DNA from 4 places in the Phyllobacterium sp. 22552 genome. Region 1 is predicted to be linked to each of the others. Evidence: riboswitches for the same ligand, from Rfam matches in the RefSeq annotation. Region 1 holds a riboswitch; each other region holds the start of a gene.
The links. A riboswitch is a leader RNA that binds a small molecule or an ion and turns the genes downstream of it on or off. The one in region 1 is predicted to bind cobalamin.
Positions count from the first base shown of each region.

Region 1 (5,008 bases):
GGCAATTCCTGCGGCGCGAGCAGCAGTCTTGCGACGAGGTCGCTTGAAAGGAGCAGTATGCTTCCGAAAAGCGCGCAAGTTACAATCAGTCCGGCATGGAGCTGGCCGGAAAAGCGCCGCGCAATATGGGGAATCATCAACCCGACAAAGCCGATAACGCCCGATACTGAAACAAAGATCGCGGTTGAAAAGGCACAAACAATAAACACGATATTCCGGGTTCGATTGACCCTGACGCCGAGGCTTTCCGCGGTGTTTTCGCCCGCCAAAAACGCATCAAGATTGCGGTGGTTATAAAGCGCGAAGATCAGGATTGAGGCGAGGCCAATCAATGCCAGCGGCAGATTATCCCAACGCGCAATTCCCAGTCCTCCAAGCGTCCAGAACAATACCGAATGGGCGGCACGTTGATCGCCGGAAAACACCATATAATTGGCAAGCGCCGTGAAGATGAAGGATACGGCAAGGCCAGCAAGGATCATGCGCTCGGGACCCTGACCTTGTACGCGGCGCACCAGCAGCAGAACGATAATAGCTGCGAGCATGCCACCGCTGAACGCAGCAATGGGCAGGGTCCATACGCCGAAGCGATCGCCGAAAAGACTTATAACCGATACCGCGCCAGCAGCAGCCCCCGAGGAAAGACCAAACAGGAAGGGGTCAGCGAGATCGTTGCGGGTAACGGTCTGCAACATTGCGCCAATGATGCCAAGGCCAGCACCGACGCACAGGCCGAGGATGGCGCGGGGCAAACGCAGGTCGACAATAATTCTTTCTATGGGCACAGTCGTGGCCAAATCACTGAGCCCTGCAAAATGCGCCAAGGCATTCAACACGTCGCCAAGCGCGATAAATGTTGAGCCATAGGCAATGGAAAGGAGCCCAAGCACGATGACCAGCACCGTGCTTACCGCTAAAGTCAGTTTTGTTCCCGCCGGAAAATGCACTCAGAATGCTTCCGGATGCATTGCCTTGGCAATCTTTTCGATGGCTTCGATATTCGCAGGACCCGGCGTAAGTTCCGCATAACGAAGGGGGACAAAGCGCTCATTCTTTACTGCATCGGTTTCCTTCATGGCCGGATGGCTCTTCAGGAAATCGAGAAGCTTCTTATATCCAACATCATCCTGATAATCGAGCAGTACGAGAAACTGCGGATTGCGCGATGCAACAGTTTCCCAAGAGGTGGTGGCCCAGCTGGATTCCAGGTCATCCATGATGTTGACGCCGCCAGCTTCGCTGATCATCGCTGAAGGGATGGCGAACTTTCCAGCGGTGAATGGTTTGTCTTCACCGGAATCATAAAGGAACACGCGGGTACCGCTGTTGGTGCCGACCTTCTTTTTGATCTGTGCCAATTGGGTCTTCCAGCCGGAAATCAGTTTTTCAGCTTCTGCTTCCTTGTCGAAAATTTTGCCCAGCTTTTCGATGTCGCCATAGAGAAGCTCCATGGAAGCGGCAGGGCGGTTTTTATCGAGATGGACGCAGCTCTCGGTCAGTTCGAGGGTTTTGATTCCATAGGGCGCAAGTGTATCGGGGGTAACTTCGCCGCCGATGCGCATGCCGTAATTCCATCCAGCAAAGAAGAAATCAGGCTGCACGGCGATAATATTCTCGAGTGTCGGATTTTTTGGTGCAAGTTCCGGAATGGAACCCTGCTGCTTGATGAAGGCATCATCGAGCTTGTACCAGCCGGTGATTCCGGTCACGCCAACCATTGAAGATTGCAGGCCAAGCGCGAAAGCCATTTCGCTCATGTTAATATCATTGACGACAACGCGCTTGGGAGCGGCGTCGAAGGTCAAAGGTTTGCCGCAACTATCGACGGTTACAGGGAAAGCAAAGGCAGGCGCAGACAGAAGAGTAAATGCGAGGGCAAAAAGGGATTTTTTCATCAAATGCTCCGTGAATGAGAATGGGCGTCATGGATCGGTTCGGGTGCTTCAAACACCATAAGGTCGCGCTGGCGAGATGGGTGCCTGAGGCGCAGCACATCAAGGTCAAATACATCGCTGACGATGCGCGGGGTCAGCGTTTCGTCGGGCGTGCCTGACGCTACAAGCTGAGCGCTGTGCATGACTGCTACATGGGTTGCAAAGGGCGCAACAAGCGGCAAATCATGCAGAACGGCAATGGTCGTGACATTAAGTCCGGCAACGAGCAGGAGCAGTTCGCTGCGCGCCTTTGGATCGAGGTGATTGGTCGGTTCATCAAGAAACAGGATGGCCGGTTGCTGGGCGAGGGCGCGCGCCAATTGCATGCGCTGCCGTTCGCCGCCTGACAATGAACCCAATGCACGACGGCGGAAATGGCTGATCCGCGCGCGCTCCATGGAATCTTCGACGATTTCCCGGTCGACCGTGCGTGTGAAGACGCCCAGATGGGGAATGCGGCCAAGAGATACATAATCCTCGACAAGAAGCTGTTGATCGGGGGCATCGGCCTGGCCGACAAAGGCAAATTGCCGGGCCCGCTCAAGCGGCGACATTGTACCGATAATTTTGCCGTTGAAGCTTATTCCGCCGGACGTCGGTGGCAGCAGCCCGGCCAGCATGCGCAGCAAGGTGGATTTTCCAGCGCCATTCGGCCCGATAATAGCGAGCCTTGCGCCACATCTTATGCCGACCGACGCAGCATCAACCAAAGTATGGGTTCCGGTTTTATAGCTCACGGCTGTTGCATCAAGCTGTATATGGCTCACGGGCGCGCTCCCATGCCGTGGAAATATTCTGAGGACTTCGACATGGGTAGGAGATAGCGTAATGTTATAACAATCGTCAATGCCGATTGTTTGAGAGGGTAGATAATATGATGCTGGGTCGAAGTGACGATGCGCGAAACGTTCATACCTGCCAACTTTCAAGGGGAGGACAGAGAACGCAGACGATGAACCGGAAGCTATTCAAAGCATTCGGGTGCCGCTAATGCGGACAGAGGTCATCGCATCGCTCCCGGCACACCCCGTCCGGTTCGAATTTCAATTATGATGGCAGGTCTCCTGGCTCACGGGTCTTGGCAAAGCCTTACCTTCCCGATCTTGCGATCAGTGGCATCATCAGGCGTCGCTCACCGCTTACAGTTGCGGGGGCAGCCACGGTTTCGGTCCCTTTTGGGTACGCCTCACCGTGTTCCCTTTTCATCTCCAGCATTGTCTAGCCGGAGAAACCATCACGATGATTAGTAGTTGAACCGAAGTGAAAATGAAATGGGGTAAAAGAGATAGCACTTGGAAAAAATAGAAGAATGCTATGTTTCCCTCAGGAGTGAGAGGGAGGCTTTCGCCCACCTCCCGTTTTCTGGTTTAATGAATGGAGATCCGGATAGTGAGTGTCCAGCTCGTCCGGGTCTTTTTCAATTCCAGGGTGATAATCAGCAGCTACCCTTTGTTGGCATTGAGTTTCTGCGTGGTTCGACGGGGCTCACCATGAGGAATGTGGTTTGATTGCACATTGGTCGATAACCTTGCAGGAAGTAACTTCCTGCAAATAATAACCTCCCTCATGGTGAGCCCCGTCGAACCACGCAGCAAGCCTAATGCAAATTATATTACCCCCTCTCTTGGATTTGGTTGTGTCGTCCATTTTGCCAGCCCGTTTAAGGTGCAGATTCAGTACGTGCTAAAATAAATGGCAGAATAAGTTTTTTAAGCGTGAACAAGCCGATGGAGTAGGCTAGGCTTCGCATGTAGCCTTTGGCGACATCGATGTTTTATTGAATTTTGGGGCGACATGGCAATTCACGCAGCAGTCTATCATCTGACTCACTATAAATATGATCGCCCCATCATGCTCGGGCCGCAGATCATCCGCCTTCAACCAGCTCCGCACTCGAGAACCAAAGTGCTGAGTCACTCGTTGAAGGTCAGTCCGTCCAACCATTTCGTCAATTTGCAGCAGGACCCTTACGGTAATTTTCTGGCCCGTTTTGTCTTTCCTGAGCCCGTCACGGAGCTCAAGATCGAAGTCGATCTCATTGCCGATATGACCGTCTATAATCCGTTTGATTTCTTCGTCGAACCTGCCGGAGAAATCTGGCCCTTCGCTTACCCTGAAGATATACGCGACGATCTTTCCATATATATGAAGCCGGAGCCGATTGGGCCGCTTCTGTCGGATTTTCTGGCAACGATTGATCGCTCAAGCACCAATACAGTCAATTTCGTCGTGGACCTTAATGCACGCATCCAGCGCGAGATTGGTTATGTTATCCGCATGGAAACCGGTGTCCAAGAGCCGGAAACCACGTTGAATGTCCGTACAGGTTCGTGCCGTGATACCAGCTGGCTTCTCGTCCAGACCTTGCGTCATCTCGGCCTGGCGGCGCGTTTTGTTTCCGGCTACCTCATCCAGTTAAAGCCCGATCTGGTGGCGCTCGATGGGCCTGCCGGGACAACGACGGATTTTACTGATCTACATGCCTGGTGCGAGGTCTACTTGCCGGGTGCCGGTTGGATTGGCCTTGATCCGACATCGGGGTTGCTGACTGGCGAAAGTCATGTCCCGCTGGCCGCAACACCTCATTATCGCAACGCTGCACCGATTTCAGGCATGGCTGAACCGGCCAATGTCGAATTCGGTTTTGACATGCGGGTAACGCGCGTCTCGGAGCATCCACGCATTACCAAGCCATTTTCCGATGAATCGTGGGACGCGCTCGATGCGCTTGGCAACAAAGTCGATGCGCTGCTCAAGGAACGGGATGTTCGCCTGACCATGGGCGGCGAGCCGACATTCGTTTCAATTGACGATTTTGAATCCGGCGAATGGAACACCGATGCCGTTGGCCCAACCAAGCGGGAAAAAGCTGACAAGCTGATCCGGCGCTTGCGTGATCGTTTCGCGCCGGGCGGATTTCTGCATTACGGGCAGGGAAAATGGTATCCGGGGGAGAGCCTGCCGCGCTGGACGTTCTCACTCTATTGGCGAAAAGACGGCCAGCCCATCTGGGTCAATCCTGATCTTATCGCCGCGGAAAACAGCAAGGCGGATGTCAAACCGGAAGATGCGGG
Region 1 is NZ_JBQENG010000002.1:508,213-513,220, reverse strand. Features, by position in the region: gene ACTJI9_RS06680 (FecCD family ABC transporter permease) at 1-947, opposite strand, end outside; gene ACTJI9_RS06675 (ABC transporter substrate-binding protein) at 948-1,895, opposite strand; gene ACTJI9_RS06670 (ABC transporter ATP-binding protein) at 1,895-2,701, opposite strand; cobalamin riboswitch at 2,972-3,185, opposite strand; gene ACTJI9_RS06665 (DUF2126 domain-containing protein) at 3,729-5,008, shown strand, end outside.

Region 2 (5,008 bases), on a different contig from region 1:
TGATCTTTTCCGGGCCAATCTCATAGGCGTCCTGATAGTAATCAAGATTATCATTGGTCAGAAACGCGGCCGGGTAGTAGACGCGGCCGATCTTGCCCTCCTTGCGGATTTCGATCTTCGACACGATCGGATGGATCGAGGAGGTTGAGTGATTGATGTAGGAAATGGAGCCCGTGGGCGGCACAGCCTGCAGGTTCTGATTGTAAAGACCGGATACCACCACAGCCTCTTTCAGTGCCAGCCAGTCGGCCTGTGTCGGGATCGCAATGCCAGCTGTTTCGAACAATTCGCGGACCCGCTCAGTTGCTGGCAGCCATTCCTGCGCCGTATACTTGTCGAAATATTCTCCAGATGCATATTTCGAGTTCTCGAAGCCCTTGAAGCTTTGGCCGCGTTCAACCGCTAGGCGATTGGATGCGCGAACGGCGTGATAGGTCACGGTGTAGAAATAGATATTGGTGAAATCGATACCTTCGTCAGAGCCGTAATAAATGCGTTCGCGGGCCAGGTAACCATGCAGATTCATCTGCCCAAGGCCGATGGCATGGCTGTCATCATTACCCTTTTCGATAGAAGGCACCGACGAGATATGGCTCATGTCCGAGACGGCGCTCAGCGCCCTGATGGCCGTTTCGATGGTTTTGCCAAAATCCATTGAATCCATTGCGGCGGCAATATTCAGCGAGCCGAGATTACAGGAGATATCCTTGCCCATATCGCTATAGGACAGATCGGCATTGTATTCGCTCGCCTCGCTGACCTGAAGGATTTCCGAGCACAGATTGCTCATGGTGATGCGCCCTGCAATCGGGTTGGCGCGATTCACTGTGTCCTCGAACATGATGTAGGGATAGCCGCTTTCGAACTGGATTTCGGCCAAGACCTGAAAGAAGTCGCGAGCCTTGATTTTCTTTTTGCGGATACGCGAATCTGCGACCATTTCACGGTACTTTTCTGTCACCGAAATTTCCGTAAAGGCCACGCCGTAGACCCGCTCTACGTCATAGGGAGAGAACAGATACATATCCTCATTGTTCTTCGCCAATTCGAAAGTAATATCCGGCACGACAACGCCGAGCGACAGCGTCTTGATACGGATTTTCTCATCCGCATTTTCGCGCTTGGTATCGAGGAAACGCATTATGTCGGGATGATGTGCGTTCAGATAGACCGCACCTGCCCCCTGTCTTGCACCAAGCTGGTTGGCATAGGAAAAACTATCCTCCAAAAGCTTCATGACTGGAATGATGCCGGATGACTGATTTTCAATCTGCTTTATCGGCGCGCCCGCTTCACGGATATTGGTGAGCGATAATGCAACGCCGCCCCCGCGTTTGGAGAGCTGCAGGGCCGAGTTGATACCCCTCGCGATTGATTCCATATTGTCTTCAATTCGGAGCAGAAAGCAGGACACCAGCTCGCCGCGCTGTTTCTTTCCAGCATTGAGAAAGGTGGGAGTTGCAGGCTGGAAACGCCCGGAAATGATCTCGTCAACCATATCCCGCGCCAGGGTTTCACTTCCTTGCGCCAGCGTCAGCGCCACCATGCAGATGCGGTCCTCGTAACGCTCAAGATAGCGTTTTCCGTCAAAGGTCTTCAGCGTGTAGCTGGTGTAATACTTGAATGCGCCAAGAAATGTTGGAAACCTAAATTTCTTCGCATAGGCATGGTTGAACAGATCGCGCATGAAATTGAAGGAATATTGATCAAGCACCGCGCGCTCATAATAGCCTTCGGTTACCAGGTAATCGAGCTTCTCGCGCAAATTGTGAAAGAACACCGTATTCTGGTTCACATGCTGCAGAAAATACTGCTTCGCCGCCATACGATCCTGATCGAACTGGATGTTGCCCTCCTCATCATAAAGGTTCAGCATCGCGTTCAGCGCGTGGTAATCCAGCACTGGTTCGTTGGCTTTCACTGGTCGTTCGAGCGTGAGCGCGTCCAAAATCGTTCCAATCCATGTTTGACGTTTACGACATCCTGCTCCGTGCCGATCAGCTCGAACCTGTAAAGGTAAGGCACCTGGCATTTGGCAGAGATGATGTCGCCGGCAATCCCGAAGGTCGCTCCGAAGTTACTGTTACCCGCGGAAATCACGCCGCGGAGATTTAAACGGTTTTCCGCCTGGTTGAGGAAGCGGATCACCTGTTTTGGAACGGCACCCTTGCCGCCATCGCCGCTATAAGTTGGCACGATCAAAATATAGGGTGCGTTGATCTTCAGCTCTTCATGAGAACCGATCGGTATCCGTTGTGAGGTGAAGCCCAGCTTGGAAACAAAACGGTGGGTATTCTCCGACCTGCTCGAAAAATAGACGATCCCACTCATGACACCCATCCCTGTCAGGCAAGGGTGCTAATCATATCCGGGCGAAAACCGGCCCAGTGTTTTTCGCCGGCGACAACCACAGGTACCTGGCGGTAGCCGAGACTTTGAACAAGTTCGAGAGCATCCTGATCGTTGGAAATATCAATAACGTCATACTCCATACCCTGCCGGTCAAGAGCTCGGGTCGTAGCGGTGCACTGGACACAGGCCGGCTTGCTGTAAACGACAATATTCATGACTTCCTCATTTGATTTTTGGTCGTGAGAACATGGTCTGGCAGCTCTGATTGCTGCCAGCTAGTTTGGTTTAAAACTGTATGACTTACTCAAGTGCCGCCCGATTTACGGCGGGTCGCCCACAATCAATGCGCTGGATAGGTTTCTCATGCACTTCACCCTGTTGCTCGCTCGTGGAGGGGCAGGGAAGCGTTTTACACGGAAAATCCTCGTGCATTGGCGCGACCGCTCCGGCACCCCGCCGGTGGACTCATCAGATCAAGGCAGGTCTCCTGGCTCGCAGATCAACGCACTTATTCTTGCCTTCCCGGGGCCTAGAGCCCCAGTGACAGTATCGAACAGGTGCTAGCCGCTTACAGTTGCGGGGGCAGCTCCGGCATCACAGTACCTTAAAGGCACCACTCACCGTATTCCCGTCTTAGCTTCCCACTCTCACGAATCGGAAGAACCTTGAACACTATATATAGTAGTGGATGTTAAAAATCCGTCAACAGCTAGATCAAACCAAAATTGAAACTATGCACAGCTGCCAATCAATTTGGCGCTGCGCACGAAATGGAATGAGTGAGGAAGGGACTACACGTCCTGATTGTCGGTCTGACGATTCAAGCTGAGGGCTATAAGCGTGCACACAGCACCGGAGAGCAGATAGCCGCCCGCAGCTATCAGGCCGAAATGGCTAGATAGCAGCAGCGCGACCAGCGGTGCGAAACCCGCCCCGAACAACCATGCCATATCGCTGGTCAATGCCGAGCCGGTATAGCGGAACTTCTTTGAGAAGCGCGAGGCCACTGAGCCGGATGACTGGCCGAAGGACAGACCAAGCAAAATAAATCCAAGGATCATGAAGATCAGTTCGCCGATGTCGCCGCCATCAAGCAATTGAGGAGCAAACCCACTGAACACGGCAATGGCTATGGCGGTGCCGCCCAGCAAATTCCGGCGTCCGACGCGGTCGGCAATCGTGCCCGACGCAAACACGGTAATGACGCCCACAGCCGCTCCGAATGCTTCAATCAAAAGAAAGCGGGCCGGGCCCTGATCCGTAAACAGGAAGACCCAAGACAGTGGAAATACCGTTACCATATGAAAGAGCGCAAAACTCGCAAGCGGTGCAAAAGCACCAATGACCACGTGGCGACCTTCATGCTGTAATGTGTTGGCCACCGTCGTTGGCTGCAGTTCTCTGCTTTCATATAATTTTGCATATTGCGGCGTAACAACCATTCGCAACCGTGCAAACAGCGCCACCACATTAATAGCGAAAGCAACGAAAAACGGATAGCGCCAGCCCCAGCCCAGGAAGTCTTCTGCGGAAAGATTGGCAACGAAAAATGCGAACAGCCCCGCCGCAACCATAAGCCCCAAGGGAGCACCGAGTTGCGGTATCATCGCATACCAGCCACGGCGTTGCTTGGGTGCATTGAGCGCCAGAAGCGATGCGAGGCCATCCCACTCACCGCCCAGCGCAAGCCCCTGTCCTATCCGGAACAGTGCCAAAAGCGCTGCAGATGCCCAACCGACTTGGGCATAACCGGGTAGGAACGCCACCGCAACGGTCGAGCTACCAAGCAGGAACAGGGCAATCGTCAATTTTACGCCACGGCCATAAGTGCGATCGATCTGCATGAAGATAACCGTGCCAATCGGCCGCGCAAGAAAGGCCAGCGCAAAAATACCGAACGAATAGATCGTGCCCGTCAGAGCATCAACATAGGGGAACACCAGTTTCGGAAAGACCAGCACGGAGGCAATAGCATAGACGAAGAAGTCAAAGAATTCGGACGTTCTGCCGATAATCACGCCGATGGCAATCTCGCCAACGTTAACGTCGTCATGTCGCGAGTGAAGGCGCGTTGCGTCCTGCTCAAGCGTTGTCGAAGATGCCGCTCCTGTTTTAGCGCTCATTGCCCGGTGCGCTCCTCGATCAAATATTGAAACCGTTCAGGTTTGCTCGTTTGCGGTCACTGCTAGCGTATCCTTTATCATTGTGACACACTACGGGAGGATTGGGCAAATTGTCCAATGTCGCTCTGACTATGGTGCAGCTAGTGATGGCGCAACTAGGCGCTGTTTCCATTGACAGGAAGTCTCTTGAACCGTTTTTTTGCCATCGCCCTGCTTCCACTGCTTGCATTGCTTAGCGCGTGCAATGCTGTTGTCATGAGCCCGTCAGGCGACGTCGCCGTGCAACAGCGCGACCTGATCATTATTTCTACCGTCCTCATGCTTGTCATTATCATTCCCGTGATGGTGCTCACCGTGTTCTTTGCCTGGAAATACCGGCAGTCAAACACGGATGCGCCTTATGACCCGGAATGGGATCACTCCACCCAGCTGGAATTGATCATCTGGGCGGCGCCGCTGCTGATCATCATCTGCCTTGGCGCGGTTACCTGGATGGCGACACATTTGCTCGATCCCTATCGTCCGCTTGGACG
Region 2 is NZ_JBQENG010000007.1:225,475-230,482, reverse strand. Features, by position in the region: gene nrdE (class 1b ribonucleoside-diphosphate reductase subunit alpha) at 1-1,948, opposite strand, end outside; gene nrdI (class Ib ribonucleoside-diphosphate reductase assembly flavoprotein NrdI) at 1,918-2,331, opposite strand; gene nrdH (glutaredoxin-like protein NrdH) at 2,346-2,567, opposite strand; cobalamin riboswitch at 2,813-3,035, opposite strand; gene ACTJI9_RS17465 (MFS transporter) at 3,144-4,475, opposite strand; gene cyoA (ubiquinol oxidase subunit II) at 4,662-5,008, shown strand, end outside.
Region 2: another riboswitch for cobalamin. It lies ahead of nrdH (glutaredoxin-like protein NrdH); the one in region 1 lies ahead of ACTJI9_RS06670 (ABC transporter ATP-binding protein).

Region 3 (5,008 bases), on a different contig from region 1:
CACAGCCATGGCAATGAGTTTGACAAAGCCCTCGGTCAGATCGGAACGTGCCGACGATACGTCAATCGCTGCCATCAGCCGCCCGCGATGATCGAAAATCGGTGCCACAGTACAAGAAAGCGCTGTGTTGCGACTGCGGAAATGCTGGTCGCGGTGGATCGTCAGGGCACGTTGTTCAGCCAGCGCTGTGCCAATGCCATTGGTGCCCTCGCACTCTTCGCTCCAGACTGCTCCCGTCCAAAGTCCCGCCTTGCAAAAGGTGGCATCATCGCCCTCATAGCCCCGGCGATCGACTGGAACACCATTCTTGTCCGCTAAAAGGACGCAACATCCCGCACCACCCACCGCCGAATAAAGCCGGTCGAGTGCGATTTCTGCGGTTTCTATGAGAGATCCCAGCTCTTCACGCGCTTCACGCAATTCCTGATCGGTCAGCATGTTTGGCGGCGTGCCCTCATCAGGCTTCAAGCCGTAGAGACGCATTGAACGCCCCCACGATGCAACAACCGCTGACTGCGCAGCAGCGTCACCTGTCACGGCAGATTGGATATGCTCGGCATGTAAGCCGTCATCCTGCGTTCCCATGGTCCTCCTCCGAAGTCCATGTACAGGGTGACGCCTGTTCTCGCCTACGTCAAGTCACCTATTGATGGCGGCAACCGGGGCTGCTCTACCGCCGCGATTTAAGGGCGTAGGTCCAAAACGCCCCCGGTTATAATCGCAGCTATTCTCCAATCTCGTCATATGACCTTTTCAGCAAATATGTATCCATGATCCAGCCCTTTTGCGCGCGCGCAACATTTCGCAACCGCTCAATATCGTCAACGACATCGCGCAGCTTGCCGGACATGAGAATCTCGTCTTCCGTTCCTATGTAAGCACCCCAATAAATATCGACATCTTCATCAATTGCCTTGAACGCGCCCTCGCCATCGAGCATCACAATCACGCTTTCCGAATTGTTCGGAAAACCTTCGGCAAGCTTGCGCCCTGTGGTTATCGTAATGGACTCGCCGATTCGATTGAGCACAACCTTATGCTTTGCCGTGAGCGCCTGAATGCTGCTAATGCCGGGAATGACATCATAGTCCAGTTCGAAATTGCCCTTTGCGTTAAGTCTGTCGAGAATGCGGATCGTGCTGTCATAAAGCGATGGATCACCCCATACGAGGAAAGCACCACACTCATCATCGCCAAGCTCCTCCATAAGCAGGTGCGCATAGGTCGCTTCCATTTTGTCGTGCCAATCCGTGACACTTGTTCGATAGGTCGAGGACGGTTTCTCGCGCAGCGGCGTTTCAAAATCCACCATGCGGTAGTCTGGGGCGGTGATGAACCGCTCGCAAATTTCCCGACGGATCCGGGACAGCTGCTCTTTCTCAGCTCCCTTATCGGGAATGAAAAACACATCGACCTGATTGAGCGCATTGACTGCCTGTATGGTCACGTAGTCTGGGTTGCCCGCGCCAATTCCGATGATGAGCAATTTGCGTTTCACTGGGGCACACGCGAGGCCGACGATAGTTCCGGCCTTTGACTCTCTTCGATCAAAGCACAGAACAGTTCGTGGAGGCGTTTTGCCCCCGCATGTTTTCCGGCAAAGGCCTCAAGCTTTATAATCTCCTGACTTGCAGCTGCAACGATATTGGTGCCGCGAGGCCGGGAAAGCAGCCAGGCAAAAAACACGTCTTCCGGCACAGTTGCCGCGTTGACCGATTGTGGGTTGTTATATTGATTTGTACTGGCGCCGAGTATCATGCTTAACCCCGATTGTTGGGAACAAGGGTCAAGCGCGAAGATTGCAGATAGTCAGCCTGCGGCAAACCATTGCAAGCGACACACCGGGACACCCCGCCCGTGGACGTTCATCATGTTTCGGCAGGTCTCCTGGCTCACAGGTCAGTATTACTGTCTGGCCTTCCCGGGAAATCCCAGTGACCTTTTGCCTGAACGAATTCAAGCGACAGCAACTCGCTGTTTACAGTTGCGGGGGCAGCGCCGGCATTGGTGAATATCACTTCACCGGCTTCCCTCTTAGCTCCCGGCTTTGCAGCACGGGAGAACCGGAACACTCTTATAAGAACCCAGCCCACCTATTGAGGTCAACAGGGCAGGCGTAAATTTATCGGGGGGAAACCGGTAAACGGCTGAATGCGGCGCATCACCAATAGAAAATGGCGCAGGCTGGTGCCCGCGCCATTCCAAACTATTCAAACAAGATCAAGCGGCGAGAACTTCTTCCGCATCTTCCGGCACTTCAGAAATTGTCCGCAGGATTTGCGACGCGATCTGGTAGGGGTCGCCCTGCGAATTCGGACGGCGATCTTCAAGATAACCGCGATAGCCATTGTTTACAAAGCTGTGCGGAACGCGGATTGATGCACCGCGATCAGCAATGCCGTAGCTGAACTGGTGGATCGACTGGGTTTCATGCTTGCCGGTAAGGCGCATATGATTGTCCGGTCCATATACGGCGATATGGGCAGCGCAATTCTGCTCAAATGCCGCCATGACCTTTTCGAAGTAATCCTTGCCGCCGACTTCACGCATATAGGTGGTGGAGAAGTTGGCATGCATGCCCGAACCATTCCAATCAGTATCGCCGAGCGGCTTGCAATGATATTCGATATCGATGCCGTATTTTTCAGTCAGGCGCTGCAGGAGATAGCGTGCAATCCAGACCTCATCGGCAGCCTTCTTGGAACCTTTTCCGAAAATCTGGAATTCCCACTGGCCTTTTGCCACTTCAGCATTGATGCCTTCATGGTTGATGCCGGCATTCAGGCAGATATCGAGATGCTCTTCGACGATCTTGCGGGCGATATCGCCAACATTGCTGTAGCCAACGCCTGTATAATATGGGCCCTGCGGCGCAGGAAAACCTGTCTCAGGGAAGCCGAGCGGGCGGCCGTTCTTGTAGAAGAAATATTCTTGTTCGAAGCCGAACCATGCGCCGTCATCATCAAGAACAGTTGCGCGGGTGTTGGAAGGATGCGGTGTCTTGCCATCGGGCATCATGACTTCGCACATGACGAGAACGCCATTCTTGCGTTCACTGTCCGGATAAAGAGAAACAGGCTTCAATACGCAATCCGAGCTTTTGCCCTCTGCCTGCATTGTCGAGCTTCCATCGAAGCCCCAAAGCGGCAATTGTTCCAGCGTCGGAAATACGTCGAATTCCTTGATCAGCGTCTTACCGCGAAGATTTGGCGAAGGGACATAACCGTCGAGCCAGATATATTCGAGTTTATATTTTGCCATTCCGTTTCTCTCATATTTTATTGTGCAGACCGGTTGCGAGGCCTGCATCGTGGAGCGCAGTTCGCAGATAGAATTGACAATGCAAACAGCGTGCCAATTCGCTCAGCCGGATCGCAAAAATTTGAAAAACATATTAGCCGGATATTTTTAGCGGTGCTTTTTGCAGTTTGAAGCTGCCATTGCTATGCTGACGGCTCAGAAAAACCGCTTTTACCAATCGCCACGTTGATACATTTTTAGGCAGGTGCGGAATTTCTAGGCATGATAAGGCGCAAATTCTGTCGCGAGCTTGGAACCAATAACTCACTTCCGGATTAACGATCTGGAATGAACGAAATGGAGAGTATTATGGAAAGTGCCGGAATCGGGTGGATCGCAGCAATCATCATTGGTGGCGTTGCGGGCTGGCTTGCAGAGATGTTCATGAAGAGCAACATGGGCGTCATCATGAACATCATACTCGGGATCGTGGGCGCGATAATCGCCAACGCAATCCTTTCCATGGTCGGCGTCGTCCTTACAGGCTGGCTGGGCTATTTGATTGCTGGCTTTATTGGCGCCTGTATTCTTATCGCTGTTGCCCGCATGTTCAAACGAACAGCCTGATTTGATTAATGAGAAACGGCAGCGAGTATAGCCTCGCTGCGAATTTCCTCGGTCAATTGAAGCCGTATCCGGGCAAACTCGGGTGCGGCTTTAACCGTGTAATGGCGCGGATGTCCCAGCGGTACCGGCGTGATCGACTTGATACGGCCCGGCCGCGCTGACATCGTAACCACGCGTGACGCCAGAAAAATCGCTTCTTCAATATCGTGCGTGACAAAGATAACTGTCTTTTGTTCCCGCTCCCAAATACTGAGCAGCAGTTCCTGCATCAAGCCTCGCGTCTGGTTATCCAGCGCTCCGAAAGGCTCATCCAGAAGTAGTATTTTCGGATCATTCGCCAAGGCGCGGGCAATTGCCGTGCGCTGCTGCATGCCACCGGACAATTGCTTTGGCCAATGGTTTTCAAATCCTTTAAGTCCCACCTTGTCGATGTAAGAGGCGACAATTTCAGCTTTTTCCTTTGCGCCGACGCCGCGTTCTGTCAGGCCGAAACCAATATTCTGTTCGATCGTCAGCCATGGAAACAGCGTATAGGACTGGAACACGACACCGCGATCTGCGCCTGGACCTTTCACCTCTTTGCCATCAAGCGTGACCGTGCCCGTGGTCGGCCGGTCAAGCCCCGCAACAATACGTAACAGCGTGGATTTTCCGCAGCCGGATGGTCCGAGGATGGACACGAAATCATTGTGCGGAACAGTCAAATCCGTCGGTTGCAGCGCCTGCACAGGCTGCCCGCCGCGAACACCCGGAAAGACACGGCTCACGCCTTTAATGATGAGCGTGCTCATGCGAGCCTCCATGCAAAAAGGCGGCGATTGACCGACTTGAACAGGAAATCTGAAATCAAACCGATAATGCCGATAACAATAATGCCGAAAATAATCTGACCTGTAGCGAGCAGCGCCTGACTGTTGATGATCATATACCCGATACCGGAGGATGCGCCGATCATTTCAGCCACGATGACATAGGTCCACGCCCAGCCCAGAACCAGCCGCAATGTCTCAGCCACGTCCGGGGCATTGGCAGGAATAAGCACGCGCTTGACCACACCCCGGTCATTGGCGCCGAGTGTATAGGCCGCTTCCACCAGGTCTCGCCTTGTATTGGCAACGGCAACGGCAACCATGAGAATGAT
Region 3 is NZ_JBQENG010000009.1:107,365-112,372, forward strand. Features, by position in the region: gene ACTJI9_RS20100 (sigma-54-dependent Fis family transcriptional regulator) at 1-585, opposite strand, end outside; gene cobF (precorrin-6A synthase (deacetylating)) at 725-1,498, opposite strand; gene ACTJI9_RS20110 (hypothetical protein) at 1,495-1,758, opposite strand; cobalamin riboswitch at 1,861-2,083, opposite strand; gene ACTJI9_RS20115 (glutamine synthetase beta-grasp domain-containing protein) at 2,221-3,261, opposite strand; gene ACTJI9_RS20120 (GlsB/YeaQ/YmgE family stress response membrane protein) at 3,610-3,867, shown strand; gene ACTJI9_RS20125 (ABC transporter ATP-binding protein) at 3,873-4,658, opposite strand; gene ACTJI9_RS20130 (ABC transporter permease) at 4,655-5,008, opposite strand, start outside.
Region 3: another riboswitch for cobalamin. It lies ahead of ACTJI9_RS20110 (hypothetical protein); the one in region 1 lies ahead of ACTJI9_RS06670 (ABC transporter ATP-binding protein).

Region 4 (5,008 bases), on a different contig from region 1:
TCATGATCGACGATCACATGCTTCAACTTCTCAACAAATGATTTGGGCTCTGCAACCGGCCCAAGCCCAACGACAAAGCTTTCAAATTCATCGTGATCATGCTCTTCTCCTGCCTCATGTTCCATCTCGTGATGGGACTTGCGGTTCGCAATATCCTCTTCGGTGCCAATACCAAGTCCAAGTAGGAGTTGATTGCTAAGCTTGCCAAAGCTAGCCGAAACCATGTTAAGTGAACGCGATGAGCGGCTCTGCACGTCACTCTTGACCCCGGCAAGTTGAGCTTCGTCAATAAGATCGGTCTTGTTCAGAACAATAAGATCGGCGGCGCGAATTTGATCCTCGAACAGCTCTTCCAGCGGGCTATCGTGATCAAGTGACTCGTCCTGCTCGCGCTGAGCGTCAACCTTATCGTGATCATCTGCAAAACGGCCCTCCGACACGGCGGCAGCATCAATAACGGTAACAACGCCATCAACGGTTACCTGTGTCTTGATTTCGGGCCAGTTAAAAGCTGCAACCAGCGGCTGTGGAAGAGCAAGACCGGACGTTTCAATGACAATATGATCAAAGCGATCAGGTCGATCCAGAAGCTTGGTCATGGTGGGAATGAAATCATCAGCCACGGTGCAGCAAATGCAGCCATTGTTAAGTTCGATCATATCTTCGTCGCGGCACGCTTCGATACCGCAGCCTTTGAGCAAATTCCCGTCAACGCCAAGATCACCAAATTCGTTGATGATCAGCGCGATGCGCTTGCCATTGGCATTTTCGAGCAGATTTCGGATCATGGTAGTCTTGCCCGAACCGAGAAAGCCAGTGATGACCGTTGCCGGAATCTTGTGACCCTGCATTTTGTTATCCCTTCATTTTGAGCGGCAGCCCTGCTGCCACGAAATAGACTTTTGCCGCAGCGGCAGCCACGGCTTGATGCAATCGGCCTGCGTGATCACGAAATTCACGTGCCATGCGATTTTCCGGTACTATTCCAAGACCAACCTCATTGGAAACCAGAACAATGGCACCCGCGAGATGGCTCAGTGTGTTTATCAGACGTGCAATTTCGGCGTCGATATCACGTTCGGCCATCATTAAATTGGTCAGCCACAGTGTAAGGCAATCGACCAGGATTGCCTTTTCGACACCAGCAAGACTTTCCAGTTTTCCAGCCAGATCAATTGGTTCTTCAACTGTAATCCATCGGGATCCGCGCCGCGCTCTATGATGCCCAATTCGCTCGGACATTTCATCATCCCACGCTCTGCCGGTGGCAAGATAAATAGCATCCCACCCGGATGATTCGATCAGACCTTCGGCAAAGGACGATTTGCCGGAACGCGCGCCTCCAAGAATAAAGGTAATTTCGCGTTCCAGCGGTTGCATTACTGCTCAAGCTCCGATGAAGCATAATTCTGAATTGCCCAGCCCAGTGCAGTACCAAGTACAACCCAGAAGAAGAGATTGGTTGCCAGTGCTGAGACGGCAAACTCTGAGGCAAGTGTCGGAGGCACCGCTGATGTCAGATCTTCTGCTTCCGGTGCACCATAAATATGGGGAGCGACAATCAATACAACACCAAGAAGCTTAGCCCAAGTCTGCTCACGCAGTACGATCAGATAGACGCCGCCCGCCGTCAGAATGACAGTTATCAGCCACCAGGTCTGCCGCATGGCCAGATCCGCTGCAGGCATAGCAGGCAATTCAGGGGCAAGGCTGAACGCCGGTGCAAAATTGAAGATGAAAAACCCTGCAAGCCCCCAATAGATTCCGTTCTGAAGGGTAATGCGACGACCGAGGAAAAGCGCCGCAGCACCAGTGATCAACGCAAAGCCTGCTCCAGCCACCAGATTGATCAACAACGTATTACCGAGACGACCAAATGGCAGTTCGGGACCCGCCTCTTCCGCATGTTCGTGCGGAGTAACCGCCGCAGATTCGCTCGCAGAGGCAGGCGTATCGTGAGAATGACCGCCGCCGCCCGCACTTTCATATTCTTCCGCATGCAATATCAGCGGTACATTTTTTACATACATGGCCGGTGTTAGAATTATTCCGGCAAACAGACCGGCTATGATTGTAGCCAGCAAATATTTGACCAACATGGAGTCCACTCCCCAATTCCAAAAGCGAGACGCCGGGCACCTGCAAAGGTCCCGGACCAAACAACCATCATTATTTCAATGCTTAAGGGTCGATAGCTGAATCAACATTTCAGCTATCAAAGACTCAATGGCAAGGAAATCCATATGAATGGCGGGTGTCGTGTGCTGTGTCATGCAGCGTTTCAGAATGTGAAAGACCGACGCCATAAATAATAAACACGCCGAGAAGCAATGACACAACAGCCGTCGTCAGACGCGATGCGAGTGGGAGAGAAATCGTATTAGAAGTACGAACAGTAGCCATAACAACCTCCGTGCAGGGCCAGAAGGGAAAATCCCCCTCGGTTTTGGGCACTATTACCCTGTGATTGGCAGGTCTCCTGGCTCGCGGGTCGCAAGATAAATGCCGCCTTCCCGGTTTCCCAGTGACTGCCGTCCGCTTTCGCGTTCAGCATGGCATATATCCTAACCGCTCTACAGTCGCGGGGTCGGCTGCGGTGGGATCGCCCTAATGGGTACGACCGTCGCATTCCCTTTTGATCCCTGGCCTTTGGCCAATGCGGGAACCAATCATCTGCTGAACGTTATTCACCAAGCGCTCTAAAAGTCAAACGAATCTGCGACACCTTGATCGCTGCCGACGCCGTCAGACACGTTTAAGCGCAAACAATGCCTCGATATCCAGAACTGACTCCAATTGCGCTGCAATGGAGTCGAGCGCCGCATCTACACCAGCGTGATAATCGAGAACGCCAGCAGATATTCCCATGGACTTTAAAAGTGCTGCCCGGAATGCGTCCGCGTTGAAAAGCCCGTGCATATAGGTACCGAATACTTTGCCGTCAGCGGATATTGCACCATCCGCTATGCCATCAATATTCACGGCTGGCCGGATGCAATCGGGGCCAGTCGTTCGACCAAGGTGAATCTCATAGCCCTTCAACGGTATGTCAAACTGCAATGAACGGGCTTGGACATTGCGCACGGTCTTCTCCGGCTCCATAACTGTATCGATATCGAGATAACCAAGACCTCTAATTTCCCTGATATTTCCTTCAATCCCTTGGGGATCAGATACTGTTTTACCCAGCATCTGGAAGCCGCCACAAATGCCGATAATATGACCACCTCTGCGTCTGTGCTGATCAAGATCGTGGTCCCAGCCATTTTCACGGAACCGTTGAAGGTCACCAATGGTGGATTTGGAGCCCGGAATAATGACCAAACCTGCATCTGCAGGGATTCGCTCGCCACTTTTGATCATGACGACCTCGACTTGCGGTTCAGCTATTAGCGGATCGAAATCATCAAAATTGGCAATGCGATCAAGCACTGGAACGGCAATTTTCAACGCCCGCCCATCACCTTTGACCAGCCGTTCCAATACAACCGAGTCTTCCGCCGGAAGACGGGAGGCATCTTTCAACCAAGGGACAACCCCGAAGGACGGCCAGCCCGTAAATTGTGTGATAGATTTCAAACCGTCATCGAAAAGCGAAATGTCGCCACGAAACTTGTTGATCAGATAACCGGAAATCATATCCCGATCTTCAGGCGAAAGAATTGCGTGCGTGCCGACAATCGACGCTATCACCCCGCCTCGATCAATATCGCCAACCAGAACCACAGGCACATTGGCTTTGACGGCAAAGCCCATATTGGCGATGTCCCCTGATCGCAGATTGATTTCTGCGGGCGATCCAGCTCCTTCAACGATGACTATGTCCGCATCGGCACGAACGATATCCCACGACTCCATAACCGCATTCAGCAATCCCGCCTTGTATTGCTGATAATCCTTGCCCTTCGCCTGTCCCCAAACTTTACCCTGGACAATGATTTGGCTGCCCGTTTCTGACTGAGGCTTCAGCAATACCGGATTCATGTGAACCGACGAGGGCACGCCACAAGCCAGCGCTTGCAACCATTGCGCCCGGCCAATCTCACCACCATCATCGCTAACAGCAGCATTGTTCGACATGTTTTGCGGCTTGAATGGAAAAACCCTCAAACCGCGATTGCGCGCCAGACGGCACAATCCCGCCACCAAAACGGATTTGCCAACGTCAGAGCCAGTTCCTTGCAACATGATTGCGTGTGTCATGGGCTTTGAGTAGCGGATATGTCTTTCTCTTCCTAGTCCCATGCAAGCCGTTGCGCGCTTACGCGCATCCGATAGAGTGACCGGTAGCAATATTCGGGAGGAACTATAATGGATGCAGTCGTTGATGCGGCGGCCGGTCAATTTGAACTCAATGATGATCAACTGGCAATTCAGGATATGGCACGCGCTTTTGCGGCTGATCGGGTAGCACCGAAGGCACTCGCTTGGGACCGCGACAAGCATTTTCCCGCCGATGTCATTCGCGAGACAGGTCCGCTGGGCATGGGTGGCATTTATGTGCGCGAGGATGTTGGCGGATCGGGTTTGAAACGGCTTGATGCCGTGCTGATATTTGAAGCTCTTTCAATGGCCTGCCCTGCCTTTTCAGCATTTATATCAATTCACAATATGTCGACATGGATGATCGACCTGTTCGGAACACAAGCTCAACGACAAGAATTTGTGCCCAAGTTGACGTCTATGGAGTGGCTGGGCAGCTATTGCCTGACGGAACCGAACTCCGGTTCCGATGCGGCGGCGTTGAAAACTACAGCTGTTCTGGATGGCGATCATTACGTTTTAAATGGTGCTAAACAATTCATATCCGGCGCAGGCGATAGCGATATTTATGTCACCATGGTGCGCACCGGCGAATCCGGACCAAAGGGCATTTCCGCACTGATCATTCCCAAGGATGCTCCGGGCCTGTCATTTGGCGCAAATGAATTCAAGATGGGTTGGAACGCCCAGTCCACCCGCACAGTTTTATTCGATAATTGCCGGGTTCCTGTAGCAAATCGGCTTG
Region 4 is NZ_JBQENG010000001.1:566,981-571,988, reverse strand. Features, by position in the region: gene cobW (cobalamin biosynthesis protein CobW) at 1-851, opposite strand, end outside; gene cobU (bifunctional adenosylcobinamide kinase/adenosylcobinamide-phosphate guanylyltransferase) at 856-1,380, opposite strand; gene ACTJI9_RS02840 (CbtA family protein) at 1,380-2,099, opposite strand; gene ACTJI9_RS02835 (CbtB domain-containing protein) at 2,224-2,403, opposite strand; cobalamin riboswitch at 2,453-2,685, opposite strand; gene ACTJI9_RS02830 (cobyric acid synthase) at 2,746-4,203, opposite strand; gene ACTJI9_RS02825 (isobutyryl-CoA dehydrogenase) at 4,312-5,008, shown strand, end outside.
Region 4: another riboswitch for cobalamin. It lies ahead of ACTJI9_RS02835 (CbtB domain-containing protein); the one in region 1 lies ahead of ACTJI9_RS06670 (ABC transporter ATP-binding protein).